Regions from separate parts of the Mycobacterium sp. HM-7 genome, predicted to be linked through region 2. Evidence: riboswitches for the same ligand, from Rfam matches in the RefSeq annotation. Region 2 holds a riboswitch; the other holds the start of a gene.

Region 1 (15,635 bases), 920 kb from region 2:
ACCGCAGCGGCACTGGCCAAGGCATAACCCGGCAACGCCAGTGCCACCCACTTCTGCCCGTCGCGCAACACGCCGGTGCTGGGAATGGTCCGGATCAGCCAGTCGAGGAACGCCGACCCGGCTCCGGTCGCCAGCAGCGCGGGCACCACCACTGCGACGACGGCGAGCACCAGCAGGGGTCGGGCGGCGGCCACGGACCACGCCTTCCGCGCGCCGAAAGCCACTACGACCAGCAGCGTCGCCGTCCCGGCCACGGCGAACAGGGTCGTCCGGGACACCGGCACCGCGGCGGCGTTCCAGATGCCACCGAGCCCGGCGAGGCTACCCAGCGTCCCGAGCCCCGGCTCGGCCCGCGCCGCGAACGCCGGTACCCCGGCGCTCGCCACCGGGAGCACCGATCGCGCCACGACCGTCGCCACCAACCAGGGCAGGGCGGCACCGACCGACGCAGCCAGCGCCACCCACACGCCGCGCCACGTTCGCGAACACACCAGCGCCACGACCAATGCCAGCAGCAGCCCCGTCGGCGTCAACCCGGCCAGGGCGATCCAGAACACGAGATGGGGCAGACCACCTTCTCGCAGCCGCAGCGCCGCTGCCGCCACCCAGGGCAGACAGCCGTAGCCGACCAGCAGGCTCCAATGCCCCTGCAACAGTCGCTCGGCGACATAGGGGTTCCACACCGCGACGGTGACGGCCACCAGCTGTCCGCCGAGGCCGGCGTCCAGAACCGCAGCGGCCAGCCGCGCCGCGCCCCAGCCGGCGAACCACAGGCCCAGGATCAGCAGCGCCTTGACCAGCACGCCGCCGTCGACGACAGGCGAGAAGACGGCCAGGAAGAAGTCTTGCGGCAGCGCCCGCGGCGCGGCCTCGGACAAACCGAGGGCCGCATCGGAGAGGTACGACCGCGGCGTCGAAACCGCGTCACGCAGCAGCAGATAGCCGGGCGCCAGCAGCGGCGCGGTGACAGCGAGCGTCAGCCCCAGCGCGTACAGCGCCGGCAGGGATTCAGGGCGAGCGAAGCGACGGGTGATGTGCGGACGAAAAGAGATCAGATCCGGTCCGGTGGCAGATCGGTCGGCCGCTGGGTGGGCAGCTTCTCGGTCATGGCCTCGGCCGCCGGCATCGGTCCGGAGTCGGTATCGCGCCGGCCGAAGAAGCCATGCCCGGCGGCGTCCAGGCCGGGATCGATCAACGCGGCCTGCGACCGCAGGCTGTACCCGGCGAGCAGCACGCCACCGACCAGGAAGACCAGCCCCAGGCCACCGAAGGTGATGGGCAGGATGCGGTCCCACAGGGCCAGCTTGTCGCGCTCGTCGTGCGCGGCGGCGACCTGCGACTCGACCGTCTGCTCGTTGGAGGTGACGGTGAAGTCGGCGAAGGTCACCTCAGGCTTGAGGGCGTCGCGCGAGTAGTAGTGGAAGCCGCGGTCCTTCTCCTTGACGATGGTGCCCGAGACCGGGTCCACCCAGAAGGTGCGCGCAGCGGCGTAGTAGCGCTGCATGGTGATCGGGTCGGTGGGCTCGGCGGACGGGACGCCCCACAGTTCGGCGCGCGCGGTCACCGAGCCGTCTTCGTCCTTGTCATACAGCGACGAGAACTTGATCGGCTCGACCAGCTTGCCGTCGGCGTCGAAGCCGACGTTCTGGGTGAATTTGTAGACCGGCAGGCCGTTGACGTCTTCTTCGCCCTCGTAGTTGGCGTCGTACGCCTTCTGCGCGATCGGGTCGAACACCTGGTAGGTCTTCTTCTCCGTGCTGAACGGGAAGCGGTAGCTCAGCCCGGTGTGAGGCAGCGCGATGTTGGTCGGCGGGTTCTGGTCCTCGATGGTCCGCGGCTTCTGCACCGAGCCGGCCGCACCCGTCACCGCGGCGGCGGTGGACCGATTCAGCGTCACGGTGTCGACGAGCGCCAGCAGCAGACCGTTCTCCTGCTGCTTGTCGGTACGGCGGACCGTGCTGCCGACCTGCAGCGTCACCACGTCGGCATTCGCCGGGTTCTCGACGCTGAGCTGTCGCTGCAGCACCACCGGGACGTTCTTGTTGATGACGAACTTCTCGCCCAGCAGCGACGCGGGGTCCAGCGCGGTGCCGGTGCCGTTGCTCACCAGTGTGGTGTCGATGTCGAGCGGAATCTTGGCGATTTTGCCCGACGTATAGGTAGTCAACAGCAGGGCAGCAATCAGCAGGGCAGCGCCGAGCCCCATCAAGACGCATGCCGCGATTCGCAACCCCACAGCGCGGTTCAACCCGTGCTCCTTACTTTGTCTGCCAGCCACACAGCAACCCGACTGACCCTAACAGCCCTTACTAAGGCACACCCTCATAGTGCTGGTGGGGCGCAAGTGAGATTCGCCGCTGACACCGGGCACCCGGCACACTGGGATCGTGGGCGAGCAAGGACACGACACCGCGGACGGCACTGAGGTGAGCGGCACCCGCAGTTTCCTGCCTGCTGTCGAGGGCATGCGGGCCTGTGCCGCCATGGGCGTCGTCCTCACTCACGTGGCGTTCCAGACGGCCAACAGCAGCGGTTGGTACGGCCGGTTGTTCACTCGTTTCGACCTGGCGGTCGCCCTGTTCTTCGCGCTGTCGGGCTTCTTGTTGTGGCGGGGTCATGCCGCCGCCGCGCGGGGTCTGCGCCATCGGCCGCCGACCGGCCACTACCTGCGCTCCCGCATCGTCCGGATCATGCCGGGCTATCTGGTCGCCGTCGTGGTGATCCTGGCGCTGTTGCCGGACGCCCATGCCGATCTCACCGTCTGGCTGGCCAACCTCACCCTGACTCAGGTTTATGTGCCGCTGACCCTGACCGCCGGGCTGACCCAGATGTGGAGCCTGGCCGTGGAGGTCAGCTTCTATCTGGTGCTGCCCGCGCTGGCGCTGCTGGCTCGCCGGTTGCCGGTGGACTGGCGGGTGCCCGCGATCGCAGCGCTGGCGGTGGCGAGCTTCGCGTGGCCCGCGCTGCCGTGGCACCTGCCGTTCGGCGTCAATCAGATGAACTGGTTGCCTGCGCTGTTCTCCTGGTTCGCCGCCGGCATGCTGCTGGCCGAGCTGACGGTGATGCCCGTCGGCCGGATGCACCTGTTGGCCCGCCGTCGGTGGGTGATGGCGGCCATCGCCGGGATTGCCTTCGTCATCGCGGCGACGCCATTGGCCGGCAACATCGGGCTGGCGCCGGGCACCGTCGGCCAGGTCGTGGTCAAGACGGCGATGGGCGCCGTCGTCGCCGGGGCGCTACTGGCGCCGCTGGTGCTGGACGCCCCCGGAACGCCGCACCGGATCCTCGGCAGCACCGCGATGGTGACGTTGGGCCGCTGGTCCTACGGCCTGTTCATCTGGCACCTCGCGGCGCTGGCCATGGTGTTCCCGGTGATCGGCGAGTTTCCGTTCAACGGCCACATGCCGATCGTGCTGATCCTGACCTGGGTTTTCGGATTCGCGATCGCTGCCGTCAGCTACGGGTTGATCGAGTCGCCATGCCGCGAGCTGCTGCGCCGCTGGGAATCCCGGCACGCGCCGTCGCCGCGGGACAGCGCGATCACGGACGTTCCGGAGCCGGCAGCAGTTGGATAGCCGCGCTACTCATCGCGGCTCGTCCCTCGCCGCTTGAACGGCGCGCGGCCGAAGTCGGATAGCCGGCGCGTCCCACAACGACGCCGCCAGCGCGGCCACCGAGATGAGCGCCAGGAACTGCACCCACGGCGAATGCCCGACGTAGCCGTCGACCGACCGCCACGGGTATGCGCTGAGCGCGGCGCCCGCACCGATCAGGCCGCTCGCCGAGGCGACGACGGTCCACCCGTCGAGCCACCGCACCCGCGACTTCAGCAGGTACCGGATGCCGACGGCCGCCGCGACGGTCGCCAGGCCGGCGAACCCGGCCACCAGGAAACCGAACCCGAGCAGGGCCACCCCGACGACCGTGGGACGCGGCTGCCAGGTCTGCGCCGGCTCGTCGTCGACTCGCCGCCGCATCGGTAGCAGCGCCAACAACGCCAGGATCGGCAGCAGCGCGAGCCCGCCGAACAGCCCGATCCGGTAGGGGGTGTTGAGCGGGAACGTCAGCGTCACGGTGCCCGCGGTACCCGCCGGCAGTACCCAGCCCTGTTGCCAGCCGTTGACGGTCACCGGCGTCAGGATGGCGCCGTTGGCGGTGTGGGCGGTCCAGCCGGGGTTGACGCTCTCGGGCACCACGAGCACCCGCTGCACCGGCGACGGCGTCACCTGTACCTCGCGGTGATCGGCGGTCCACTTCTGCAGCTGCGCGGGAGTTGTTGGGGCGCTGTGGATATGGGCCGCGAGCGGGCCGGCGAGTCGGGCGCCGACGGCGGTGAAGTAGGGCCCCGGGTTGATGAGGAGTTCCTGCTTCCCGGCGGGCAGTTGCAGCGGCGCGGACTGGCACGGCTGGGCCGCGATGGGCGCGCCGTCCAGCAGCGCGCCGACGGTCGTGCGCACCGAGGTCTGCAGGAACTGGCCGGCGACCGCGACGATCGGCCCGCGGCCGCACGGCAGCGTGATGGCGCGGCGCCGGTTCACGGCGGCATCGGCGGGGGCGATGGGCGCGCCGTGGTCGTCGAGTGCGGTGACCTCGGCCAGGCCGGGCGGCTTCACCTGGTCGAATCCCAGTGCGGTGCGGTCGATCAGGTCGTGCCAGTCGAGGATCGACAGCTTGATGGTGTCGGTCTTCGCGGGGCTGAGCTGGATGGTCTGCGGCCCGTCGCCGATCTGCCGCACCTGCGGTCCGTTGCCGAGGTCGACGGCGACGACGGTGGGGTGCGCCGGCAGCTCGGAGGCGCTCGGGACGAGTCGCAGGGCGCTGACGGTGGTCGGGGCCGGCAGGCGCACGGTCAGGTTGGCGCCACCCCGGAACTGGACGATGCCCTGCGGGGCCACCCAGGCGGTGCGCGGGTCGCCGTCGGTGGCGGCGTAGGCCGATCCCGCGACGTCGATGACGTCGGCGTCGCCGGATGCTCGGGTGGTGCCGGGCTGGCTGACCAGGTCGGCCAGGTGCGGCCCCTGCCGGGCCTGCACCCAGACGGTGGGCACGACGGCCATCGGTGCCGGCACCGTGAGGGTGCGGCTCATGTTCACGGGTTCTTCGGGTGACTGGGCCATGGTGGCGGCGCACCGGACCCCGTTCGGTCCTTCGGCGCACCCCGGCCGGCCCAGCTGGTCGTTACCCAGATCCCATTGCGCCACAGCTGATCCCGCGGGCGGCGCGGGCACGTCGACGGTGTGTCGCAGGCTCACCGCGTGGGCGAATCCGGATGCGTCGTACTGCGTCACCGAGAAGTCGGTGATGCCGAACTGCACGCCGGGTGAACCGTCGTCGGTGCCGATCGCCGTGAACCGGACCCACGACGTCTCGCCGTAGGGCAGTGCCGCGGTGAGCGGCTTGCCGGGCTCGTCGAAGCGAATCGTGCTGGTGCCGTTGGCCGTTGCCACCTCGACGCGGCGTACCTGAGCGCCGACGGCGGTGGCGCTGGGCGTCAGGGTGATGCTCGCGTTGGTCACCGGATGGTCGAAGTCGACCTGAAGCCATTGCCCCACAGCGGTTTGCAGCGAGCTGGACACCCAGCTGGTCGAGGAGTCGCCGTCGATCGCCGCGGCCGGCCCGGCGGCCGTCGCCACGTTGGGCAGCGCGGTGGAGTCGGACGACGAACTCGAGGTGGTGATCCGTCCGCCCGGCCACTGGCCGTAGGCGGGGCTGGCGCCGGGGCTCGGGTAGTCCATGACGCGGTTGAAGGTGCGCCGCGGATCGTCGGGGGCCCGCACCGCCGACGAATGGTCGTCGACGCGTCCGTAGTCGGTCTCGCGCGCCAGCGGGGTATCGGTGACGGTGACCTCTGGCGCCGGCAGCCCGGCCCGCTGCGCGTCGGACGTCAAGAGCATGGGGCCCAAGGGGTTTCGGCCCATCAGGCGCCGGCGCTCATCGATGCGCAGCAGCGACTCGGGTCCGCCGTCGACCCGGGGCATGGTGTCGGCGTCGGCCAGGTACGGCTGGGTGGTGGCGGCGCCGGCCACCTTGTAGATCTCGACGGCGGGATAACGGGGCCGCAGGCCGCTGTCGGAGACGAAGCCCTCCAGCGTGCCGGGCCCGATCGTCTCGCCGAACTGCGCGACTTTTGTGATCCCCCTGGAACCTTCCACGGCCCGGTGCACCAACAGCGGTCGCGCGGACCGGGAGTTGTCGGGATCGAGGTCATTGCGCACCACGACGAATGAGATGCCTTGGCGGGCCAGGGTGTCGGCCAGTCCGGCAGAGGGCCGTCCGGTGGCGAACAGGCGCTGCACGGAATCCAGGGCGCGGATGGTCTCTGGTGGGGTCAGCGGAATCGAGTCGCGCACGCCCCAGGCGCCGCGCTCCAATACTTGCAGCGGCTCGTCGTGCGTGTTGCCCCAGACCTGGTTGGCGAACGGCGCGCCCGGCGCGACGAGGACGCGGCCCGGCGTCTCGGCGTTGTGCGCGTCGAGCCAGTCCGCGGTCTGGTGCCAGTACTGGGGGATGGCGCGGTAGGTGCCGGGCGCGGCGAGCCGGCCCGTCCAGGCCAGCGATGTCGCGGCGACCAGTGCCGTCAGCAGCACCACGGCCACGGCCATCCGCTTGTCCCGCTCGAGGTGCGCGAACGCGTTGATCCATTCCCGGCGCGGCGCGGTGCCCGGCAAGGGAATCCGGCCCAGCACGTGGGCCAGGCCCAGCGCGAGCGGCAGCCGCAGCACGGGTTCGAGCTTGTGCACATTGCGCAATGGGGTGCCGGCGGCGTCGAGGAAGGTCTGCACCTGGTGCGCGATCGGGGAGCCCAGGCCACCCGAGTAGGCGACCGCGAGCAGCAGCAGACCGAGCAGCAGCATCGAGATGAGGCGGCCCCGGGCCGGCATGCTGCGCATCGCCAGGCCGGCCATGCCGCCGGCTGCCACCAGCGTCGTGGCCAGCACTGCCACCGAACCCGTCACCAGCGACGAACCGGCTGTCGCGTTGGTCGCGACGAACGCCGTCCAGCCGTACGTGCCGCGCAGCACCTCGGTCAGCGACAGCCACTGCGTCGTGACGCCCGACGATTCGATGAAGTCCAGGAACGGCGGGCTGATCCGGCCGAGCAGCAGCAGCGCGACGGCCCACCACAGGATCGCGAGCAGCGTGCACCCGAACCACCACGCGGTGAAGCGCCACCAACGCCGGTTGGGCCGGTGCGCGGCCCACCAGATGATCGCGGCCAGACAGCCCGTCAGCGTGGCGACGGCGTTCACCGCGCCCATGAGCGCGACGGCGGCCGCCGAGCGGGCTGCGAGTTGCCGGATCCGCGGATCGCCGCGCAGCGCCAGGATGACCGGCAGCAGCACCCACGGCGCCAGCATCATGGGCAGTGTCTCGGAGGAGATGGCGCCCAGGGTCGTCAGCGCTCGCGGGGAGAGGGCGAACGCCACGGCGGCGAGGACGCGCGAGGATCGGCTGCCGATACCCCGCCCATCGTTCAAAGCCTCGGCGACCCTGACGACGCCCCAGAAGCCGACGACCAGCAGCAGCGCCCACCACAACCGCTGGATCACCCAGCCGGGCAGGCCGATGACGTCACCGGCGAGGAAGAACGCCCCATGCGGGAACAGGTAGCCGTAGGCCTGGTTCTGCGACTGGCCGAAGGGGAGGTCGCTGCTCCACAGATTCGCCGCCCGCGCCAGGAATCGTGCGGGGTTGGCGGTGAGATCGAGTTTGGTGTCGGGCGAGACCCGGCCCGGTGACTGGGCGAATGTCAGGACCAGAGCGGCCGCAGTGACGACCCAAAGGCAGCGCCGCGAAAGTGGCGCCGCGGGATCAGCTGCGGTTGCCGTATTCGACCCGGTTGAGCACCGATGACGCTGGGTCGCCCGATTGCAGCGTCGGCTTGGTGTCCTGCTCCAGCATCAGTGTGGTGCCGAAGACCGCTGCTGCGCCGAGCAACAGACCCACCACGATGCTGGCTCCGGCGGGCACGAGGAAGCGGTCCATGGCGCCCAAACTAGCATGACGACCTGCCTGCTTCCGTGTTCGCCGGCCTGCGTGCAGGTCATCGCGGGACCAATGCGCCCCGGTTGCGCGACTCGTCGCACAGCTAGGCTCGGACCCCATGTCCCTCACCCGAACCCTCGGCGCGCTCGCACTGGTGTCCGGATTGGTAGCCGGCTGCTCGTCGTCATCCGACAAGCCGGCCGCGTCCAGCACGTCCAGCCCGGCCAAGAGCACGGCGTCGTCGAGCAAGCCGATGGACGCGCCCGCGCCGACGGCACCGCCGTGCGATCCGCAGGCTCTGCTCAGCACCCTCACCCTGCGGCAGAAGCTGGCCCAGCTGCTCATGGTCGGCGTGAAGGACGCCGCCGACGCCCGCGCCGCGGTGACGCAGCAGCAGGTCGGTGGCATCTTCATCGGTAGCTGGACGGACCTGTCCATGCTGTCGGACGGCTCGATCCCGGCGCTGCAGGCCGCCTCCGGAGCGCTGCCGCTGGCGGTCAGCATCGACGAGGAGGGCGGCCGGGTGTCCCGGCTGAAGAAGCTGATCGGCCCGCAGGAGTCGGCGCGCGTGCTGGCGGCGACCAAGACGCCGGCCGAGGTGCAGGCCATCGCCAAGGACCGCGGGCAGCAGATGAAGGACAAGTTCGGCATCACCGTCGACTTCGCGCCGGACGCCGACGTCACGGAAGAGCCCGACGACGAGGTGATCGGGGACCGCTCGTTCGGCTCGGACCCGCAGAAAGTCACTGAGTACGCCGGGGCATACGCCGCGGGCCTGCGCGAGGCGGGACTCGTACCGGTGCTCAAGCACTTCCCCGGTCACGGGCATGGCTCGGGCGACTCGCACACCGGTGGCGTGAAGACGCCGCCGCTGGAGGCGCTGAAGGACAACGACCTGGTGCCGTACCGGACGCTGACGACGCAGCAGCCCGTCGCCGTGATGGTCGGTCACCTGCAGGTGCCGGGCCTGACGCTCGGCGACGACCCCGCCAGCCTGAGCAAGCCGGCCTACGACCTGCTGCGCAGCGGCGAGTACGGCGGCCCGCCGTTCGACGGCGTGGTGTTCACCGACGACCTGACCGGCATGGCCGCCATCACCCAGCATTTCGGCGTGGCCGACGCGGCGCTCAAGGCGCTGCAGGCCGGCGCGGACGTCGCCCTGTGGATCACCACCGACGGCATCCCGGACGTGCTGGACAAGCTGGAGGCGGCCACCAAGGCCGGGCAGCTGGACCAGGCGCAGGTCGACAAGTCGGTGCTGCGGGTGGCGGCCATGAAGGGGCCGGGCGCGAAATGCGTGAAGTGAGCTGCTCCTTGAATACCCTTATCTGATGGCAGGTGGAACCAAGCGGCTGCCGCGGGCCGTCCGCGAACAGCAGATGCTCGACGCTGCCGTGCAGATGTTCTCGGTGAACGGCTATCACGAGACCTCCATGGACGCGATCGCCGCGCAGGCAGAGATCTCCAAGCCGATGCTGTACCTCTATTACGGCTCGAAGGAAGAGTTATTCGCTGCGTGCCTGGACCGGGAACTGACCCGATTCGTCGACACAGTCCGGGCGGACATCAACTTCGCGCAGAGCCCGCGTGACCTGCTCCGCAACGCGGTGCTGTCGTTCATGACGTACATCGACCGCAACCGGGCGTCCTGGATCGTGCTGTACACGCAGGCCACCAGCTCGCAGGCGTTCGCCCACACGGTGCGCGAGGGTCGCGAGAAGATCATCGACCTGGTGGCCCGGCTGCTCAGCGCGGGTACTCGAAACCCCGAACCGGACAGCGACTTCGAGATGATGGCCGTGGCCCTGGTGGGTGCGGGTGAGGCCATCGCGTCCCGCGTCAGCGCAGGCGACACCGACGTCAACGACGCCACCGAGCTGATGATCAACCTCTTCTGGCGCGGCCTGAAGGGCAAGCGCGCCGAGTCGTAGTCCCGCCGGGCCTCCCCGGCACTGCGGGACCCGACTGTGGCGGGCTGGTCGCGGGTCGTCACATTGGCCACTTGAGTACCGGTCTCCCTTGGCAGCCTTCGCCGGGAGCTGTCAGTTCAGGCTGACAATGTCAACCCATGCTGACGGCTTCAAATCGCATGTGCCGCTTGGACCACCTGGGCGCAGAAGCACCCACGCCGACATCGGCTCTGCGTCGGTGGTGTTGCGCACTCGAGCTCTCCCCCGGATACGCCGGCGGTGGCGACCGCGGTGCGCTGATAGGGTCCGCTTGAGCCAGTCGAACCCAACACGCTTGGGTCAGGGAATCCGGTGCGAAACCGGAACTGACGCGCAGCGGTGAGGAGGACAGGCGGAGCAACGGCCACTGGCCCCACGTGGGCTGGGAAGGCGCTCCGACTGGATGATCCCGAGTCCGAAGACCTGCTGGCTCGGGTTCTCGCGGCCTGGCGGCGCGAGAACCCTCCAACGGATGGACTCCGCGAACAGAGTCCCGGATCGGAAGGCGCCGCCGTGTCTCGACGCACCATTGTGCTTGTCCTACTGGTTGTTTCACTCGTCTGCTCATGCGGCGGCCCACCAGCTGCCAGCCAGAACGCCGCCGGAACTGCCGGCTATCCCGTCGCGCTCGAGAACTGCGGACGCAAGGTGACGGTGAAATCGCCGCCGCACCGCGCGGTCTCGATCAACCAGCCCGCGAATGAACTGCTCCTGGCGCTCGGCCTCGCCGACCGCATGGCCGGCACCGCATCGTGGAGCGACGACGTTCGGCCCGACCTCGCCGCGGACAACGCCAAAGTTCCTGTGCTGAGCCGGAATTTCCCCTCGTTCGAGCGGGTGCTGACAGAGAAACCCGACTTCGTGTACGCGACGTTCGATTACTCGTTCACAGACCAGGGTGTTGCCCCGCGGGAGCGGTTCGAGCGACTGGGGGTGCCGACGTATCAGTCGTCCAGCGAGTGCGGTGGTCAGAACGCGGCGCAGCAGCGGGCGTTGACGCTCGACGACATGTACGCCGAAATCGTCGATATCGCCACGATCTTCGACGTGCGTGACCGGGGCGAGAAGCTGGTGTCGTCGCTGCGGGCACGGATGGCCGGCGCGACGATCGGGCTCGAGGCCGACGACGTCTCCATGATGTGGTGGTACGCCGGTACCAGAACTCCGTACATCGCCGGCTGCTGCGGAGCGCCCGGCATCATCACCGCCGCTGTCGGGGCCCGCAACGCGTTCGCCGACAACCGGCAGCTGTGGCCGGAGATTTCGTGGGAGGCGATCCTGCAACGCGACCCCGACGTGCTCGTCCTCGCCGACCTCACCCGCGGTAACGACGGGGACAGCGTCGCCGCCAAGATCAAATTCCTCGAAACCGACCCGGCCGCAAGCAAGTTGAGGGCAGTGCGCGAGCGGCGGTGGATCGTGTTGCCCGGCAGCGCGATGGATCCATCGCTGCGCAACGTCGACGCGGTCGAGACCGTCGCGTCCGGGCTGCGCTCGTTCGGGCTGGGCGGGAAGTCCTGACGGCGGTGCGTACCTCCGGGACGGCGATGCTCGGCCTGGCGGTCCTGGCGCTGTCGATCGCGGCGGCGCTGATCGTGGGGCCGGCCGACCTGGGCATCAGTGACGTGTATGCGGTCCTCGCACAACATCTTTGGGGCCGTCCGGCGGACATTGCACCGATCGATGACGGCATCGTCTGGGAACTGCGACTGCCGCGCGCGTTGTTGGCCGCGATCTGTGGTGCGGGACTGGGCATCTGCGGAGCGATCCTGCAGTCGTTGCTGCGCAACCCGCTGGCCGATCCGTTCATGCTCGGCATCTCCTCAGGCGCGTCCACGGGTGCGGTGCTGGTCGTCGTGGCGGGGGTCGGTGGCGCGCTGACGCTGTCGGGCGGGGCGTTCGTCGGAGCGGTGATCGCGTTCGTCCTCGTGCTGGCCCTCGCGACGGCCGCCGGCGGCGGGCCGGACCGGGTGGTGTTGGCGGGAGTCGCCGGCACTCAGCTCTTTTCGGCATTGACGGCGATGGTGGTGTTTTCCTCGGCGAACGCGCAACAGACCCGCGGGGTGCTGTTCTGGTTGCTCGGCTCGCTGGGCGGCGCGAGCTGGCATCAGGTGGTGATGTGCGGCCTCGTCTGCGCGGCCTGCCTGGGTGTCTGCTGGCTGCAGTCAGATGCCTTGGACGCGTTCGCCTTCGGCCGTGACGCCGCCGCCGCGCTCGGAGTCCCGGTGCGACGGGTCCGGATCATCCTGCTGATGACGACGGCGCTGTTGACGGCCGTGCTGGTGAGTGTCGCGGGCGCAATCGGTTTCGTCGGACTGGTGTTGCCGCACGCGGCGCGGATGATCGTCGGGCCGTCGCACCGCCGACTGTTGCCGGTCACCGCGATCGCCGGCGCCGTCTTCCTGGTCTGGGTCGACGCCGCGGCCCGCACGGTGTTCGCGCCCCAGGAGTTGCCCGTCGGCGTGGTGACGGCCCTGGTCGGGGTGCCGATCTTCATGTGGATTCTCGCTCGGCGCAGGAGAATTCGATGACCGGCCCGCTCACTGCCGAATCGGTGAGTTGGTCCGCCGGGGGACGGCTCGTCATCGACGGGGTGTCGCTCTCCGTAGCCGATGGTGAGACGCTGGGCCTGCTCGGGCCCAACGGTGCCGGCAAGTCGTCTCTGTTGCGGCTGCTCGCCGGACTACGGCGTGCCGACGGTGGCGCGGTGCTGCTCGACGGACGTCCGGTTGCCGAGCATCGACGTCGCGCCGTCGCGCAACGCATCGCCGTGGTCGAGCAACAGGTCAGCACCGACCTGGACCTGACCGTCGAACAGATCGTGCGGCTGGGCCGAATTCCGCACCGTGGCATCTGGTCTGGCGATACCGAGGCCGACAACCACGCGGTCGAGCGTGCCCTCGAGCAGACCGAGACGGCGACCATGCGTGACCGGGATTGGCGGACGCTGTCCGGCGGTGAGCAGCAGCGGGTGCAGATCGCCCGGGCGCTCGCGCAAGAGCCCCGCGAACTGCTGCTCGACGAGCCCACCAACCACCTCGACATCCGGCACCAGTTCGAGTTGCTCGCGCTCATCCGCGCGCTGCCCGTGACCGCGGTGGTGACGCTGCACGACCTGACACTCGCGGCGTTGTTCTGTGACCGGCTCGTCGTGCTCGACAAGGGGCGGGTTGTTGCCGCCGGGACACCCGCTGAAGTCCTGACCGCTGAACTGATTTCGTCGGTCTACGGCGTTGCGGCCCGGGTAGTGCCCGACGACGCGGGCCGCCCGTCCATCCAGCTCCTGCCGCCGTAACTCGCGAGTAGACGCAAAACTGTCGATTCAGGCCGGCAATCGATAGTTTTCGGCCCCGAAATTGGTGACCGGCCGCCGCACGCGGGCCGCTTAACCTGGGAAGTATGCACAAACGGGCGGGGCGCATCCTGCTGGTCGTCGCTGTCCTGGTGGCGGTGGGCGTCGCCGCGTTGGCCGGGTATCGCGGCTACCGCGAGCACATCGCCCGACCCGACTTCCCGGCCGTGGACACCTCGACGCTGAGTCCCGGGCGCGCAGCCGTCGTGCACGTCCTGGCCCAGGAGTACGCGGCGCAGTCGGACATGTCGAAGTACTCAGAGGGCAACGACGAGCCCTGGTGCGCGGACTTCGCCAGCTGGGTGATGCGGGAAGCCGGAAAACCGTTCGCCAATCCCAACTCCGGGCACTGGCGCATCCCGGGCGTCATGACCCTCACCGACTATCTGCACGCCGAAGGGCGCTGGGAGCCAACGGACTACTCGCCACTGCCCGGCGACCTGGTGCTCTACGACAAACCAAGTCCGAAGGGCCAGCACGTCAACATCGTGCTCATCAACGACAACGGCACGCTGACGACAGTCGGCGGCGGCGAGGGCACCAACGTGGGCCTGTCGACCTACAAGATCGCCGACGACCCCGGCATCCGCGGTTTCGGACGGTACGAATGACGCTGTCGACTCAGCCCTGAACCACGAACAGACGCAAAGCTGTCGATTTCCAGCCGGAAATGACAGTTTTGCGTCTGTTCGCGAAGGAACTGCTAAAGCTCGGTGACCGTCGCGGTCAGGTGCGGGTAACCCTTCGACAGGTTGCGCAGTGCCAGCTCCCAGCCGCCGTCGATGGGTTCGACGTACAGCCCGACCTTTGCCGGTAACAGGACCGGCTTGCCGAACTTCACGGAGTACTTCACCGCATCCGGCAGCTGGCCTTCGATGTTGGCCAGTACCGCTGCGGCGCTGAACATTCCGTGCGCGATGGCGGTCGGGAAGCCGAACAGCTTGGCGCCGATCGAACTGGTGTGGATCGGGTTGTGGTCGCCGCCGACGTCGGCGTAATGCCGAATCTGCCCCGGCGTGATGCTGATGACCGCGTTGGGTGGCGGCAGCTTCGGCTGCTTGACCGGCTCCGGCTTCGGCTCACCCGACAGGCTGGTCCGCTGCTGGTGCAGGAACGTGGTGACCTGGCTCCACACCAGATCATTGCCGACCTTGACGTCGGTGATGATGTCGACCAGCAGACCCTTGCGGTGCTCGCGCAGGTTCTCCGCGCGCACCGCGATGTCCAGCTCGTCGGTCACCTTGATGGGCCGGTACTGGGTGATGTGGTTCTCGATGTGCACCGAACCCATTGCGGCGAACGGGAAATCGAATCCGGTGACCAACGACATCATGGTCGGGAACGTCAGTGCGAACGGGTAGGTCAGCGGCACGGTGTCGCCGAACCGCAGACCCGTCACCGCGGCGTACTCGGCCACGTTCTTGGGGTCGATGGTCAGGCCCGACACCGTGACGGTGCGAACCGGCAGGGTGGCGCCCCGCGACACGAATGGCAGCGCACCCGCCACCGCCCGTGCCATGTTGAGAAGGCCATTCGGTTGTGCCATCGCTACTGTCTCCTGTTCTTCGCGCAAGCGCTCATCACGCGCCCAGCAGGGCCTGGCCGCAGACCCGAATCGTGTTGCCGGTCACGGCGTTCGAGGCGGGGCTGGCGAAGTAGGCGATCAGCTCGGCGACATCGACCGGCAGGCCGCCCTGGAACAGCGAGTTGAGCCGGCGGCCGACCTCGCGGGTGGCCAGCGGGATGGCGTCGGTCATCTTGGTCTCGATGAAGCCAGGCGCGACGGCGTTGATGGTGACGCCCTTCTCGCCGAACACCTCCGCGTACGCGTCGGTCATGCCGATCATGCCGGCTTTGGTGGCGGCGTAGTTGGTCTGGCCACGGTTACCGGCGATACCGGCCATCGACGACAGGCCGACGATGCGGCCGCCCTCGCCGATGGTGCCGTTCTCCACCAGACCTTGCGCAAGACGCTGCGGCGCAAGCAGATTCACGGCGATGACGGAGTCCCAGCGGGCGTCGTCCATGTTGGCGAGCAGTTTGTCGCGTGTGATGCCGGCGTTGTTGACCAGCACGTCGGCCTTGCCCCCATGATGCTCGGTCAGGTGCGCGACGATCTGGGCGACGGCGTCGTCGGCCGTCACATCAAGGGCCAGCGCGGTGCCACCGACCGCGGCGGCGGTCTCGGCCAGCGCGTCAGCGGCCTGCGGGACGTCGATGGCGACGACGGCAGCGCCGTCGCGCGCGAAGACCCGCGCGATCTCGGCACCGATGCCGCGGGCGGCACCGGTCACCAGCGCGACCTTGCCGGCCAGCGGCTTGTCCCAGTCGGCCGGGGCGACGGAGTC
Region 2 (15,635 bases):
TTCGACGACTTCGGTGGCCGGATTCCGTCGGAGAAGCCGCCCATCAAGACGCCGGGCGAGCTGGCCATCGAGCGCGGCGAGCCGTGGCCGCCGCCCGTCGAGGAGCCGGCGTTCAAGGCGGCAATCGCCGCGGCCAGCCAGGCCGCGGGCGCGGTGAACGGCACCAACGGCGCGCACGCTGCGCCGAACGGTCAGCCGCAGCACGGTCAGACGCAGCCGAACTACGGCGCACCCGCGGGCTGGCAGGCCCCGGGCTGGCCGCCGCAGCATGGGCAGCATGGCCAGCATGGCCACCACGCCCAGCAGGGCCAGTGGTACCCGCAGCAAGGCTGGGGCCAGCCCGGTCCGCCGCAGGGCTATCAGCCGTATCCGCAGCAACCGGCACCACCGCCGGCCAAACCCAACGACGAGTAGGCGCACAGATGACGCGGTCGCAGATCCATTCGGCCAGGCTCACCCCGCCGAAGTTCGATCACGATCGAGCCGAAGCCGCGGTGCGTGAGCTGCTGCTCGCAGTGGGCGAGGACCCGGACCGTGACGGCTTGCGGGACACCCCCGGCCGCGTTGCCCGCGCCTTCGAGGAGATCTTCGGCGGCCTGTACACCGATCCCGATGCCGTGCTCGACACGACCTTCGACGAGGGCCACGACGAACTGGTGCTGGTCAAGGACATTCCGATGTACTCGACCTGCGAGCACCACCTGGTGTCGTTCCACGGCGTTGCGCACGTCGGTTACATCCCGGGTGAGGACGGCCGGGTCACCGGGCTGTCCAAGATCGCCCGCCTGGTCGACCTGTACGCCAAGCGGCCCCAGGTACAGGAGCGGCTGACCGGCCAGATCGCCGACGCCCTGATGCGCAAGCTGAACCCGCGGGGCGCCATCGTGGTGGTCGAGGCCGAGCACCTGTGCATGGCGATGCGCGGGGTGCGCAAGCCCGGCGCGGTGACCACGACCTCCGCGGTGCGCGGCCAGTTCAAGACCTGCGCGTCGTCGCGAGCCGAGGCGCTGGATCTGATCCTGCGGAAGTGAATCACGTCCGCACGCGCGTAATGGGCGTGGTCAACGTCACCGCCGACTCGTTCTCCGACGGGGGACGGTTCCTCGACCACGATCGCGCGATCGAGCACGGACTGGCGCTGGCGGCCCAAGGGGCGCAGATCATCGACGTCGGTGGGGAATCCACCCGGCCCGGCGCGGCCCGGCTGGACCCGGACGTCGAGCGCGGCCGCGTGCTGCCGGTCATCAAAGAACTTGTCGCCCAAGGCATCACCGTCAGCGTCGACACCATGCACGCCGACGTGGCCGAGGCCGCGCTGGAATGTGGCGTCCACATCGTCAACGACGTGTCCGGTGGCCGCGCCGACCCGGACATGGCGCCGCTGCTCGCGAGCGCGCGGGTGCCGTGGGTACTGATGCACTGGCGGGAAGTCGACGCCGAGCAGCCGCACCGGATTCCGGAGTACGCCGACGTGGTGGCGGATGTCCGGGCGGAGCTGCTCGCCGCGGTCGACGACGCCGTCGCCGCCGGGGTCGAGCCGGGCAACCTGATCATCGATCCGGGTCTGGGTTTCGCCAAATCGGCGGGGCACAATTGGGCCCTGCTGCGGGCGCTGCCCGAGTTGGTGGCCACCGGGATCCCGGTGCTGGTCGGCGCGTCACGGAAGCGGTTCCTCGGCACCCTGCTGGCGGACGCCGACGGCACACCGCGCGAGCCCGACGGCCGGGAGACGGCCACCGCGGTGATCTCGGCGCTGGCCGCGCAGCACGGTGCATGGGGAGTGCGGGTGCATGATGTACGGGCTTCGGTGGATGCCGTCAAAGTGGTGGGAGCGTGGCTTGGCTGATCGAATCGAACTGCGCGGCTTGACCGTTCGCGGAAATCACGGGGTCTTCGACCACGAGCGGCAAGACGGGCAGGACTTCGTCGTCGACATCACGGTGTGGATCGACCTGGTCGCTGCCGCGATGAGCGACGAATTGTCGGACACCCTGGACTACGGCGCACTGGCGCAGCAGGCGGCGGACATCATCGCCGGGCCGCCGCGAAACCTGATCGAGACGGTCTCGGCCGAGATCGCCGATTCTGTGATGACCGACCAGCGGGTGCACGCCGTCGAGGTGGTGCTGCACAAGCCCAGCGCGCCGATTCCGTTGTCGTTCAACGACGTTGCAGTGGTGGCGCGGCGGTCGAGGCGGGGCGGCCGAGGGTGACGACCGTGGTCCTGTCCATCGGCTCCAACCTGGGTGATCGCCTCGCCCATCTGCAGTCGGTGGTTGCCGGGCTGGCCGGCACGATCCGGGCCGTGTCCCCGGTCTACGAGACCGCTGCCTGGGGCGGCGTCGAACAGGGGCCGTTCCTCAATGCCGTGCTGCTGGCCGACGATGCCGGCCTCGACGGCCCGGGCTGGCTCAATCTGGCCCACGAGTTCGAGAATGCGGCGGACCGTCTTCGCGAACAGCGTTGGGGCCCACGCACTCTCGATGTCGACATCGTCAGCTGCCACGACGGTGACGCAGAAGTGCGCTCTGCCGATCCGGCTCTGACGCTGCCGCACCCACTCGCGCATCAACGGGCGTTCGTGCTCGTGCCGTGGCTGGCCGCCGATCCCGCAGCGGAGCTGGGGGGTGTTCCCGTCGCCGATCTGCTGGCCGGACTGGATGCCGGCGAACGCGACGGCGTGCGGCGCACGGACCTGGTGCTGGTGCCCTGATGGGACCCACCCGGAAGCGCGATCTGGCGATCGGCACGGCGCTGGCCACGGTCGTCGCGTACCTGCTGGTGATCCTGGTGTACCGGTGGTTCCCGCCGATCACGGTGTGGACGGGCTTGTCGCTGTTGGCTTTTGCCGCCGCCGAGGCGGGGTGGGGGTTCTACCTGCGCGCCAAGATCCGGGACGGGGCCATCGGCGTGGGGGCAGGTCGCGTCCATCCTCTGGCGGTCGCCCGGTCGGTGGTGGTGGCCAAGGCGTCGGCTTGGGTCGGTGCGCTGGCTCTCGGCTGGTGGCTCGGTGTGCTCGGCTACGTGCTGCCGCGGCGGGGTGTACTGCGCGTGGCCGCGGCCGATTTCCCGGGGGCGACGGTCGCGGCAGTGAGTGCGCTGGCACTCGTGGTGGCCGGGTTGTGGCTGCAGCATTGCTGCCGCGCGCCGCTGGACCCGCCGGAGAAGTCTGACGGCGCAACCGAATAGGTAACGATCCGACCGGAACGGGTGTCGGTCAACCTGCGATGGGAAGGCAAAACGGTACAGTCAGCCCATGATCGATCCGACTCGGGCAGCGCGCGGTAGGCGTGCGAACCGCAGGCCGGGTTGGTTGCTGCTGACGGCATTGCTGGTGCTCGCGATCATCGCCAGCTCCGCGCTGGTGTTCACTGATCAGGTCGAGTTGCTGAAACTCGCTGTGGTCATTGCCCTGTGGGCCGCGGTGGCGGCCGCGTTCGCCTCGTTCGTATACCGGCGCCAGGCCGATCTGGACCAGGCCCGGGCCCGGGACCTCAAGCTCGTCTACGACCTGCAGCTGGACCGCGAGATCGCGGCACGCCGCGAGTACGAACTGTCCCTGGAATCGCACCTGCGCCGTGAGCTCGCCTCCGAACTGCGCGCCCAGTCGGCCGACGAGGTCGCGGCGCTGCGCGCGGAACTCGCCGCGCTCCGCGCGAACCTCGAGTTCTACTTCGACACCGACCTGGCCCACCGCCCGGCGCTCGAGACCGATCGCAGCGGGCAGGCCGTGCCGGTCGGTCGCGTCGTCGCCAGCCGGATCGACACCGAAGACCGTCCTGACCTCATGTCGGAGCCCAACACCGAAGAGAGCCCCATCATCGACGTGGCGGCCGAGCCGCATGTGCCGCCGGATCCATGGGCCCCGCCGCCCCCACCCCCGCCACCGCAGCAGCAGCCGTTCGGCGGCGCGCACCGTCTTCCCCCGCAGCCGGCACCGTCGGACTGGCAGCCGACCCCCGCCGAAGGGCAGTGGATTCCGGCCGGTCAGCCGGGCAGCAACTGGGCGCCCGTGGCGCCGGAGCCAGTGCCGCCGCCCCCGCCGCCGGTCCAGGACCGCGGCCCCGAACCGACGATGACGCTGCCGGTCGTCCCGCCCGCTCCCGAGCCCGCTCCAGAACCGCCGCGCCGAGGCCGTCACGGGGCACCTGCGGAGCCGGCCGCGACAGAGACCCCTGTCACATCCGGTCGTCGGCGCCGCGCCGAACCTGACGATGAACCCGCAGGTCAGCACGTTGGCGGACAGCCCGCGGCCGAACTGTTGGCACGGCTGCAGGCCAACACCAGCGGCGGCGGCCGTCGACGCCGCCGCGAGGACTGAGCTACGCTCTGCGGTGACCGTCCGGTACCTGCCGAGCAGGACTGGAACGAGGAGAAAACCACCAATTGTGAGGTCGCTGCAATGAAGCAGCTCGACGGACTGCGTCCGGCCCGGCTCACTGTCGGAATCATTTCCGCAGGGCGGGTCGGCAGTGCGCTGGGTGTTGCGCTGGAGCGCGCCGACCACGTCGTCGTCGCGTGTAGCGCGATCTCCCATGCGTCGCGCGGCCGCGCCGAGCGGCGGCTGCCCGACACCCAGGTCTTGCCCGCGCACGACGTCGCCGCCAAGGCCGAACTCCTGCTGCTGGCCGTGCCCGACGCGGAGCTGACGGCTGTCGTCGCGGGCCTGGCGGCCACCGGATCGGTGCGGCCCGGCACCATCGTCGTGCACACCTCGGGTGCCAACGGCATCGCCGTGCTGGCCCCGCTGACCGAGCAGGGTTGTATCCCGCTGGCCATCCACCCGGCCATGACGTTCACCGGGGCGGACGAAGACATCGCCCGGCTGTCGGAGACCTGTTTCGGGATCACCGCGGCCGACGAAATCGGATACGCCATCGCCCAGTCCCTGGTTCTCGAGATCGGCGGCGAACCGTTCCGGGTTCGCGAGGACGCCCGCACGCTCTATCACGCGGCCCTGGCGCACGCCGGCAATCACGTCATCACCGTCGTCCTCGACGCCGTCGAAGCCCTGCGCGGCGCGCTGGCCGGCCAGGAACTGCTCGGCCAGGAGCTGGTGACGGGCGACCCCGCCGGCATCGCTGAGCGCATCCTCGCGCCACTGGCGCGGGCCTCGCTGGAGAACGCGCTGCAGCGCGGGCAGAGCGCGCTGACGGGCCCGGTGGCCCGCGGCGACGGCGCCGCCGTCGCGGCTCATCTGCGTGCGATGGAAGAAGTGAATCCCGAACTGGCGCAGGCGTATCGAGCCATGTCGCTGCGCACCGCACAACGTGCGCATGCGCCGAATGAAGTTTTCGCCGTGTTGCAAGGGAGAACGCAGTGACCGATCGCAGGCCGCCGAAGTTCACCGCCGGCGAGCTGAACCTCTACACCAACCCGACGGACGTGTCGGACGTGTCGCGGGTCCTGCGCGCCACGGGGCGCCGGGTGATGCTCGTGCCGACCATGGGGGCGCTGCACGACGGCCATCTGGAGCTGGTGCGCTCCGCCAAGAAGATCCCCGGCGCCGTTGTGGTGGTGTCGATCTTCGTTAACCCGTTGCAGTTCGGCGCGGGGGAAGACCTGAACGCCTACCCGCGCACCCTGGATTCCGACATCGAGCAGTTGCGCGGCGAGGACGTCGACATCGTCTTCGCGCCCAACGCCGCCGACATGTATCCGAACGGTCAGCGCACCACGGTCCTGCCGGGTCCGCTGGGCGCCGAACTCGAGGGCGGATCCCGGCCGACGCATTTCGCCGGGATGCTGACCGTCGTGCTCAAGCTGCTGAACATCGTGCGCCCCGATCGCGCGTTCTTCGGCGAAAAGGATTATCAGCAACTGGTTCTGGTGCGCCAGATGGTCGACGACCTCGACCTGGATGTGCGAATTCAGGCGGTGCCGATCGTACGCGAGAACGACGGCCTGGCCATGTCGTCGCGCAACCGCTACCTCGACGCTGAACAGCGCGAGCAGGCCGGGGCGTTGTCCGCGGCACTGCTGGCCGGCAAGTACTCCGCGTCGCACGGCGCGGCCGCCGCACTCGATGCGGCCCGGGCGGTCCTCGATGAGGTGCCCGCCATCGACGTCGACTATCTGGAGGTCCGGGACCCCTGGCTGGGTCCGGCACCGGCATCGGGTCCGGCCCGCATGCTGGTGGTGGGCCGGCTCGGCAAGACCAGATTGTTGGACAACATCGCCATCGACATCGGCGCCTCCGCAGGGATCGACGGTCACCCGAATGTCGGGTCTGCCTTCGACCATGACGGAGCCGACGGTGGCAACAACGAATTACCTTGGAGGAATTGATGTTTCGCACCATGCTGAAGTCCAAGATTCACCGGGCGACGGTGACGCAGGCGGACCTGCACTACGTCGGTTCGGTGACCATCGACGCCGACCTGATGGACGCCGCCGACATCCTCGAGGGTGAGCAGGTCACCATCGTCGACATCGACAACGGCAACCGGCTGGTCACCTACGCCATCACCGGTGAGCGCGGGACCGGCATCATCGGGATCAACGGTGCCGCAGCGCATCTCATCCACCCCGGTGATCTGGTGATCCTGATCGCCTACGCCACGATGGACGACGCCGAGGCCCGCACCTACCGGCCGAACGTCATCTTCGTCGACGCGCAGAACCGGCAGATCGACTTCTCGCACGACGCCGCGCACGTCCCGGACGGTGTCGACGGCCTGCTGTCGCCGCGGTAACGCCGGTGCTGCTGGCGATCGATGTCCGCAACACCCACACCATCGTCGGGTTGATCTCGGGCTCCGGAGATCACGCAAAAGTGGTGCAGAACTGGCGGATTCGTACCGAGTCGGAGGTGACGGCCGACGAGCTCGCGCTGACCATCGACGGTCTGATCGGTGATGACGCCGAAAACCTGCTCGGCGCAACGGGTTTGTCGACAGTGCCGTCGGTGCTGCACGAAATCCGGGTGATGCTGGACCAGTACTGGCCGAAGGTGCCGCAAGTCCTGATCGAACCGGGTGTGCGCACCGGCATTCCGCTGCTGGTCGACAACCCGAAAGAGGTCGGCGCCGACCGCATCGTCAACTGCCTTGCGGCGTACCACAAGTACGGCACCGCGGCCATCGTCGTCGACTTCGGATCGTCGATCTGCGTCGACGTCGTCTCGGCAAAGGGTGAGTTCCTCGGCGGCGCCATCGCACCGGGCGTGCAGGTGTCCTCGGACGCGGCGGCGGCCCGGTCGGCGGCGCTGCGGCGGGTCGAGCTGACCCGGCCCCGGTCGGTGATCGGCAAGAACACGGTGGAGTGCATGCAGGCCGGTGCGGTGTTCGGGTTCGCTGCCCTGGTGGACGGGCTGGTGAACCGGGTGCGTGAAGATGTCGACGGCTTCGACGGTCATAACGTCACGGTGGTGGCCACCGGGCACACCGCGCAGCTGGTGCTGCCGGATCTGCGCACCGTGCAGCACTACGAGAAGAACCTCACGCTCGACGGCCTGCGGCTGGTCTTCGAGCGCAACCAGCGCAACTCCCGCCGCGCCTAGAAGAAGGTCCGGACCAGCTCCACCACGCGGTGGTCGGCGTCGAGGACCGGGATCAGCTGCCACTTGTCGAAGACCGTGCACGGGTGTGAGACCCCGAACTCCAGCCAGTCGCCGACCTGCACACTCTGGTCAGCGGGTGCCAGCCGCAGGTAGGCGTGCTGGTCGTTGAGCTTCTCCACGACGCTGTCGGGCCGCCCGTACGGCACGGGCAGCTCCTGGTCGAACGACACGTCCCGGCGGCCCATGCCCACGATCGCGAGGTCGGGCTCGGGGCGGGACAGCACCTGCGCCCACACACTCAGTGCGGGTTCGAGGTGGCCGTCGTCGGTGCGGCCCAGCGGCGTCGTGCGGGCGTAGAGTCCGTCGTCGTGCGTCAGGTAGCAGCCGCTGCGTAGGACGGTGTGCACCGACATGCCGTCGGGCCAGCCGGTCAGGATGTCGGCGACGAGATCGAAGTAGGTGCTGCCGCCGGCCGTCGCCAGGATTTCGCCGGTCTCGAACAGCGGGCGCAACCGGATCACCGTGTCGCGCATCGTCTGCAGGTACCGGGTGACGGCAGCCACCGCCGCGTCGCTGATCTCGTGGCCGGTAGCCGCCTCGTACCCGGCGACGCCGACCAGCCGCAGCCGGTCCGAGGCCACCACCGCGCGCGCCACGGCGTCGACGGTCTCGGCGTCGCGGCAGCCGGTCCGGCCACCCGCCTGGCCGACCTCGACGCAGACGTCCACCTGGCGGCGCCGCCCGGTCAAGGCAGATGTCATCAGCTGCACGCCGCGCACAGAGTCCACCCAGCAGGTCAGTTGGAAGTCGGGATTGGCATCCAGCTCGGCGGCCAGCCAGCGCAGTCCGGTGACGTCGACCAGCTCGTTGGCGAGGATGATCCGGCGGACCCCGAAGGCGCGGAACACCCGGACCTGACTGAGGGTCGCGGCCGTGACGGCCACCGCTCCGGCGCCGAGCTGGCGGGCGAGCAGCTGCGGGGACATGTGGGTCTTGCCGTGCGGGGCGAGCTGTACCCCCCGGCGCCGGCACCAGCGCGCCATCGTGACCATGTTGTGCACCAGCGGCTGGGTCCGCAGCGTCGCGATCGGTGAGACCGCGCCGTCGTCGAACAGACCGGGCCGCCGACGGCACACCTGGGCAGGGGTTTGTCCCCACCAAGAAGAGGGCAGGCCCTTGTATCGCCAGTCGATCGGCTCGTGGTCGAGCGCGTCGACGGTGGACTGCTCCAAACTGGTGGCCATGGGCTTCATTTAAGCTGGCATTTCGTGAGCGACGCCGAGAGCCCCGACATTCCCGAGCAGTTCCGCATCCGCCAGGCCAAGCGTGAGCGGCTGCTGGCCGAGGGGCGCGATCCGTATCCGGTCGAGGTGCCGCGTACCCATACCCTCTCCGAGCTGAGGGCGGCGTACCCGGAGCTCGTCGCGGACACCGCCACCGGCGACATCGTCGGCGTGGCCGGGCGCGTCGTGTTCGCCCGGAACTCGGGGAAGCTGTGCTTCGCCACGCTGCAGGAGGGCGACGGCACCCAGCTCCAGGCCATGCTGAGCCTGGACAAGGTGGGCCAGGAGTCGCTCGACGCGTGGAAGACGGATGTCGACCTGGGCGACATCGTCTTCATCGAGGGCGAGGTCATCAGTTCTCGGCGCGGGGAATTATCTGTGCTTGCCCAGAACTGGCAAATTGTGTCGAAAGCCCTGCGACCGCTTCCCGTCGCGCACAAGGAATTGAATGAAGAGACGCGGGTCCGGCAGCGGTACGTCGACCTGATCGTGCGCCCCGAGGCCCGCAATGTCGCGCGGCAGCGTATTGCGGTCGTGCGGGCATTGCGTTCGGCACTGGAGCGTCGCGGATTTCTCGAAGTCGAGACCCCGATGCTGCAGACGCTGCCCGGTGGCGCCGCGGCGCGCCCATTCATCACGCACTCCAACGCGCTCGATGCGGATCTGTACCTGCGCATCGCGCCGGAGTTGTTCCTGAAGCGCTGCCTGGTCGGTGGTTTCGAGAAGGTTTTTGAGCTCAATCGGAACTTTCGGAACGAAGGCGCGGATTCCACGCATTCACCGGAATTTGCGATGTTGGAGACATATCAGGCCTACGGCACATATGACGATTCCGCGATTGTGACGCGTGAGCTTATTCAGGAGGTCGCCGACGAGGCCATTGGCACGCGAATGGTGCCGCTCCCGGACGGCTCCACCTATGACCTCGACGGCGAATGGGCGACCGTCGAAATGTATCCGTCGTTGTCTGAAGCCCTCGGTGAGGAGATCACTCCCGAGACTTCCGCCGAGTACCTGTGGAAGGTGGCTGAACGACTCGGCGCCGAGATTCCCCGCGACCGCGGATACGGGCACGGGAAATTGATCGAGGAACTGTGGGAGCACACCGTCGGTGATCACCTTTGGGCGCCGACCTTCGTCCGGGATTTCCCGGTGGAGACCACTCCGCTCACTCGGGCGCACCGCAGTATTCCGGGCGTTACAGAAAAATGGGATCTGTATGTCCGGAAGTTCGAGCTGGCCACCGGATATTCGGAGTTGATCGATCCGGTGATTCAGCGCGAGCGTTTCGAGGCACAGGCGCGTGCCGCTGCTGCCGGTGACGACGAGGCAATGCGACTTGATGAGGATTTCCTTATCGCATTGGAGTATGCGATGCCGCCGACCACCGGAACAGGAATGGGACTCGACCGCTTGCTGATGGCGTTGACGGGGTTGACGATTAGGGACACCGTTTTGTTCCCGATTGTTCGCCGCCAGGGCGACTGAAAACTGAGCTGACCCTGAGACTTGTTGAAGGAATTCGAGTCCTATGCCAGCATTGTTATGGCAGAGTCGATTCTGCATTTTTCCGAGGCAGAAGGGTTAGTGTGGGCCGATGGCAAAGAAAGTGACTGTCACGCTCGTCGACGATTTCGACGGTGAAGGTGCGGCGGATGAGACGGTCGAATTTGCACTCGACGGGGTGAACTACGAGATCGACCTCACCACCAAGAACGCCACCAAGCTCCGGAATGATTTGAAGAAATGGGTCGAGGCCGGCCGCCGTGTCGGTGGTCGTCGTCGCGGCCGTGCGAGCGCCGGTACCTCGGGCCGTGGTCGCGCGTCCATCGACCGTGAGCAGAGTGCCGCCATCCGCGAATGGGCACGGCGCAACGGCCACAATGTCTCCAGCCGGGGCCGCATTCCGGCAGAGATCATCGACGCGTTCCACGCCGCCACCTGATCCTGCGGGCAACGTAATTCAGAGTTGCCCACGGTTTCTCTGTTCGCTTTCGGCGTAGCTCGGTCGGACTGATCCGGGAAACGTTTCGTCGCTGCAGCGCGTTGGCCTTTTTGCAGTGCTGAGTGGCCTTGCGAGCTAGGGGATACCGCAGGGCACGCAAGGTCGCCGCCCATTAGAGTGGACGGTAGGCGCACAGCGTCGCGACACGCGAAGTGGCGTGGCAGGAGCTGCGGCTACGAGGGAGAGCAGGTAACCACCGATGTTTGAGAGATTCACCGACCGGGCCCGTCGGGTCGTCGTCCTGGCTCAAGAAGAAGCCCGGATGCTCAACCACAATTACATCGGCACCGAGCACATCCTGCTTGGCCTCATTCATGAGGGCGAGGGCGTAGCCGCGAAGTCGCTGGAATCGCTGGGCATCTCGCTGGAGGGCGTGCGCAGCCAGGTCGAGGAGATCATCGGCCAGGGGCAGCAGGCGCCGTCCGGCCACATTCCGTTCACCCCGCGCGCCAAGAAGGTGCTGGAGCTGTCGCTGCGCGAGGCATTGCAGCTCGGCCACAACTACATCGGCACCGAGCACATTCTGCTCGGCCTGATCCGTGAGGGCGAAGGCGTCGCCGCTCAGGTGCTCGTGAAGCTGGGCGCCGAGCTGACCCGCGTGCGTCAGCAGGTCATCCAGTTGCTCTCGGGCTACCAGGGCAAGGAGACCGCCGAAGCCGGCACCGGTGGCCGCGGTGGCGAGACGGGCAACCCGTCGACGTCGCTCGTGCTCGACCAGTTCGGCCGCAACCTGACCGCCGCCGCCGCCGAGGGCAAGCTCGACCCCGTCATCGGTCGCGAGAAGGAAATCGAGCGGGTCATGCAGGTGCTGAGCCGCCGCACCAAGAACAACCCGGTGCTGATCGGTGAGCCCGGCGTCGGTAAGACCGCCGTCGTCGAGGGCCTGGCACAGGCCATCGTGCACGGCGAGGTCCCCGAGACGCTCAAGGACAAGCAGCTCTACACGCTGGACCTGGGCTCGCTGGTCGCAGGCAGCCGCTACCGCGGTGACTTCGAAGAGCGCCTGAAGAAGGTGCTCAAGGAGATCAACACCCGCGGCGACATCATCCTGTTCATCGACGAGCTCCACACGCTCGTCGGTGCGGGTGCCGCCGAGGGCGCCATCGACGCCGCCAGCATCCTGAAGCCGAAGCTGGCCCGTGGTGAGCTGCAGACCATCGGTGCGACCACGCTCGACGAGTACCGCAAGTACATCGAGAAGGACGCCGCCCTCGAGCGCCGGTTCCAGCCGGTGCAGGTGGGTGAGCCGACCGTTGAGCACACCATCGAGATCCTCAAGGGTCTGCGCGACCGGTACGAGGCGCACCACCGCGTCTCCATCACCGACGGTGCGCTGGTCGCTGCGGCCACCCTGGCCGACCGCTACATCAACGACCGGTTCCTGCCGGACAAGGCCATCGACCTGATCGACGAGGCCGGCGCCCGCATGCGCATCCGCCGGATGACCGCTCCGCCAGACCTGCGCGAGTTCGACGAGAAGATCGCCGATGCCCGCCGGGAGAAGGAATCGGCCATCGACGCGCAGGACTTCGAGAAGGCAGCCCGGCTGCGCGACTCGGAGAAGACGCTGGTCGCCCAGCGCGCCGAGCGGGAGAAGCAGTGGCGCTCGGGTGACCTCGACGTGGTCGCCGAGGTCGACGACGAGCAGATCGCCGAGGTCCTGGGCAACTGGACCGGCATCCCGGTCTTCAAGCTGACCGAGGCCGAGACCACGCGCCTGCTGCGCATGGAAGACGAGCTGCACAAGCGGATCATCGGCCAGGTCGACGCCGTCAAGGCCGTCTCGAAGGCCATCCGGCGTACTCGCGCCGGCCTGAAGGACCCGAAGCGTCCGTCGGGCTCGTTCATCTTCGCCGGCCCGTCCGGTGTCGGTAAGACCGAGCTGTCGAAGGCGCTGGCCGAGTTCCTGTTCGGTGACGACGACGCGCTCATCCAGATCGACATGGGCGAGTTCCACGACCGCTTCACCGCGTCGCGGCTGTTCGGTGCCCCTCCGGGCTACGTCGGCTACGAAGAGGGCGGCCAGCTCACCGAGAAGGTGCGCCGGAAGCCGTTCAGCGTGGTGCTGTTCGACGAGATCGAGAAGGCTCACCAGGAGATCTACAACAGCCTCCTGCAGGTTCTCGAAGACGGCCGCCTGACCGACGGTCAGGGTCGCACCGTCGACTTCAAGAACACCGTGCTGATCTTCACCTCGAACCTCGGTACCAGCGACATCAGCAAGGCGGTTGGCCTCGGCTTCACTCAGGGTGGCGGCGAGAACAACTACGAGCGGATGAAGCTCAAGGTGCACGACGAGCTGAAGAAGCACTTCCGCCCGGAGTTCCTGAACCGCATCGACGACATCATCGTGTTCCACCAGCTGACGCAGGACGAGATCGTTCAGATGGTCGAGCTGATGATCGGCCGCGTGGGCAAGCAGCTCAAGGCCAAGGACATGGAGATGGAGCTGACGCCGAAGGCCAAGGCGCTGTTGGCTCGTCGCGGTTTCGACCCGGTGCTCGGTGCCCGTCCGCTGCGTCGGACCATCCAGCGCGAGATCGAGGACCAACTGTCCGAGAAGATCCTCTTCGAAGAGGTCGGACCCGGGCAGATCGTGACCGTCGACGTCGAGAACTGGGACGGCGAGAGCGCCAACACGGAGGACGCGAAGTTCACGTTCGCCGGCCGTCGCAAGGAATCGGCCGATCTGGCCGAGGCCGCGGCGACTGCCTCGGAGTAGTCACGACGCGAAAAGCCCCCGATTCGTCGGGGGCTTTTTGCGTTGCTCAGCCGCCGAGCAGGGACTTGTCCTGCCATTCGAACAGCGGGCGGTACTTCGCGTCGCAGTTCTTCAGCGCCCAGTCGTTGAGCGCCTTCATGTTGTCCATCATCGCGTCCATTTTGTTGGGGTCGGCGAGGTCGTCGAGGTAGCGGCGAGGCTCGGCGGGTGCCGCTGCCGCGAGTTCGCTCTGCGTGACGGGCGCATCTTTGAGCAGGTCATCGACAATCTGGCTCTGGTTGGCGGCATCGCTGCCGAGTGCCGCGCCCAGGTCGTGTTGCTTGCGCGCGACCAGCTTCGCGTCGAGGGTGCAGAAGTCGCCGGAGCTGCTGCTCGAGTTCGAGCTGTGGCCTGCCCCGCCACAGCCGGCGGATATGAGCGCAGTGACGGTTGCGACCACGCAGAACGTTCTGCGTGTGATGGTGAATGACATCGCGGTGCCTTCCGTCTCGTCGCTGGGGAGCGTCCGAGATCGACGCTAAGCGCCGAGCGGTGCCACGGATATAAGGGAAGTCCCTACGGATCTGCGCGGGCGACAAACCGTTCGGTGTATCTTGATCCCGGTACGACGGCGCATGGAAGCCGGTGAGAATCCGGCACGGTTGCGCCACTGTGAGCCCAATGCGGCGAGTCAGATCTTTCGCCGTCGTGCAGAACCGAACAATGTAGGGGCGCGTGACCCCGTAGGAGGTTTGACCATGACGAGTATTGCGGTTTCGAAGCCGGGTGTATCGACCAAGGCGCTTTCGGCCACCCGGGTGGCAGTGCTGCTCGGTGTGACGATCTTCCTGGCGATGCTGGCGTACTACCTCGTCGGCATCGACGAGGGCATGATGTCGATGTTCGGCAAGACCGTCGTGGTCCACGAGTGGGTGCACGACTCGCGGCACTTCCTCGGCTTCCCCTGCCACTGATCCACGGGACTTCTTGTGGAAATCCGCGTCATCGGGCGCGGAGCCCTCGCTGGTCTGATCGCCGGCGTCCTGGGGTTCCTGTTTGCCTGGATTTTTGCCGAGCCCACCATCGACAAGGCCATCGACTACGAGTCCGGCCGCATGAACGTGCTCTCGACCGTCCACACCGCCATGGGACATCCCGTCGAACCGGACGGGCCGGAGCTGTTCAGCCGATCCATCCAGTCGGGTATCGGGGCGGCGACCGGCATCATCGCGTTCTCGGTGGCGATGGGTGCGCTGGTGGCCGTCGCGTATCTGGTGCTGCACGGCCGGTTCGGCGTGCGGCCGAAGGTGCTGGGCTGGACCGTCGCCGGTTTCGGCTTCCTGGGCGTCTACCTGCTGCCGTTCGTGAAGTACCCGTCGAACCCGCCGGCCATCGGCCACGAGTTCACCATGGAGTCCCGCGGCTTCCTGTACCTCGGGATGGTGTGGGGCTCGCTGACCCTGCTGGGACTCGCCGTGTTCGCGGCGCGCAAGCTGTCCGCGAAGGTCGGGTGGGCGCGTGCGGTGGGGATCGCAGTGCTCGGCTTTTTCGTCGTGTACGGCGGCCTGCTGGCGGCGCTGCCGTCATTGGGTGATCTGTCGGCCAACGTCGAGCACTCCGGCGAGTTCGGGTTCGCGCGCGCCGCGACCGAGACACCCCAGCCGATCACCAACACATTCGCGACGCCGGTGACGGTCGACGGCAAGGTCTATGCCCCCGGGCAGCTGATCTACCCGGGATTCGACGCCGACCTGCTGTGGGAGTTCCGGTGGTACTCGCTGATCGACCAGGCGCTGATCTGGACGGTGATCGGGCTGGTGTTCGGCGGGCTCGTCGACCGCTACCTCGGTGGTGCCCGGAAGGTCGCGCCGGTCACGAACGCAAGAGCCGCCGTCTGACGATTGCGGTTGCCGCGCACTACAGTTCGAGGCGTACCGACACAGAAAGGCGGCAGCATGCTGGTTGTCACGACGAATGACCTGCCCGGGTGGGAGATTCAGCGCGTCTGCGGTGAGGTGTTCGGCCTCACCGTCCGGTCGCGGAATGCCTTCGCGCAGATGGGGGCCGGCTTCAAGGCGATGTTCGGCGGTGAGCTGCAGGGCATGACCAAGAACCTGGCCGAGAGCCGCAACGAGGCCATGGGCC

The links. Region 2 has a riboswitch for cobalamin ahead of ACWW1C_RS26350 (CbtB domain-containing protein). Riboswitches for the same ligand answer to the same signal wherever they lie in the genome.
Region 1: linked by a shared signal. The riboswitch ahead of ACWW1C_RS01385 (ABC transporter substrate-binding protein) and the one ahead of ACWW1C_RS26350 (CbtB domain-containing protein) in region 2 are both predicted to bind cobalamin.

What each region holds. Positions count from the first base shown of each region.
Region 1 is NZ_CM132657.1:271,840-287,474, forward strand. It holds gene ACWW1C_RS01350 (hypothetical protein) at 1-1,004, opposite strand, end outside; gene ACWW1C_RS01355 (DUF3068 domain-containing protein) at 1,052-2,248, opposite strand; gene ACWW1C_RS01360 (acyltransferase family protein) at 2,466-3,575, shown strand; gene ACWW1C_RS01365 (alpha-(1->3)-arabinofuranosyltransferase domain-containing protein) at 3,585-7,760, opposite strand; gene ACWW1C_RS01370 (DUF2613 domain-containing protein) at 7,813-7,986, opposite strand; gene ACWW1C_RS01375 (glycoside hydrolase family 3 N-terminal domain-containing protein) at 8,105-9,292, shown strand; gene ACWW1C_RS01380 (TetR/AcrR family transcriptional regulator) at 9,318-9,917, shown strand; cobalamin riboswitch at 10,196-10,380, shown strand; gene ACWW1C_RS01385 (ABC transporter substrate-binding protein) at 10,449-11,456, shown strand; gene ACWW1C_RS01390 (FecCD family ABC transporter permease) at 11,483-12,466, shown strand; gene ACWW1C_RS01395 (ABC transporter ATP-binding protein) at 12,463-13,230, shown strand; gene ACWW1C_RS01400 (CHAP domain-containing protein) at 13,335-13,898, shown strand; gene ACWW1C_RS01405 (MaoC/PaaZ C-terminal domain-containing protein) at 13,991-14,833, opposite strand; gene ACWW1C_RS01410 (3-oxoacyl-ACP reductase) at 14,868-15,635, opposite strand, start outside.
Region 2 is NZ_CM132657.1:5,446,523-5,462,157, reverse strand. It holds gene ftsH (ATP-dependent zinc metalloprotease FtsH) at 1-414, shown strand, start outside; gene folE (GTP cyclohydrolase I FolE) at 423-1,031, shown strand; gene folP (dihydropteroate synthase) at 1,052-1,846, shown strand; gene folB (dihydroneopterin aldolase) at 1,839-2,213, shown strand; gene folK (2-amino-4-hydroxy-6-hydroxymethyldihydropteridine diphosphokinase) at 2,210-2,713, shown strand; gene ACWW1C_RS26405 (DUF3180 domain-containing protein) at 2,713-3,189, shown strand; gene ACWW1C_RS26400 (DUF6779 domain-containing protein) at 3,257-4,321, shown strand; gene ACWW1C_RS26395 (Rossmann-like and DUF2520 domain-containing protein) at 4,403-5,323, shown strand; gene panC (pantoate--beta-alanine ligase) at 5,320-6,288, shown strand; gene panD (aspartate 1-decarboxylase) at 6,288-6,695, shown strand; gene ACWW1C_RS26380 (type III pantothenate kinase) at 6,701-7,501, shown strand; gene ACWW1C_RS26375 (alanine racemase) at 7,498-8,745, opposite strand; gene lysS (lysine--tRNA ligase) at 8,770-10,272, shown strand; gene lsr2 (histone-like nucleoid-structuring protein Lsr2) at 10,382-10,729, shown strand; gene clpC1 (ATP-dependent protease ATP-binding subunit ClpC) at 10,989-13,511, shown strand; gene ACWW1C_RS26355 (hypothetical protein) at 13,558-13,983, opposite strand; adenosylcobalamin (AdoCbl) riboswitch at 14,100-14,246, shown strand; gene ACWW1C_RS26350 (CbtB domain-containing protein) at 14,249-14,464, shown strand; gene ACWW1C_RS26345 (CbtA family protein) at 14,480-15,388, shown strand; gene ACWW1C_RS26340 (YbjQ family protein) at 15,446-15,635, shown strand, end outside.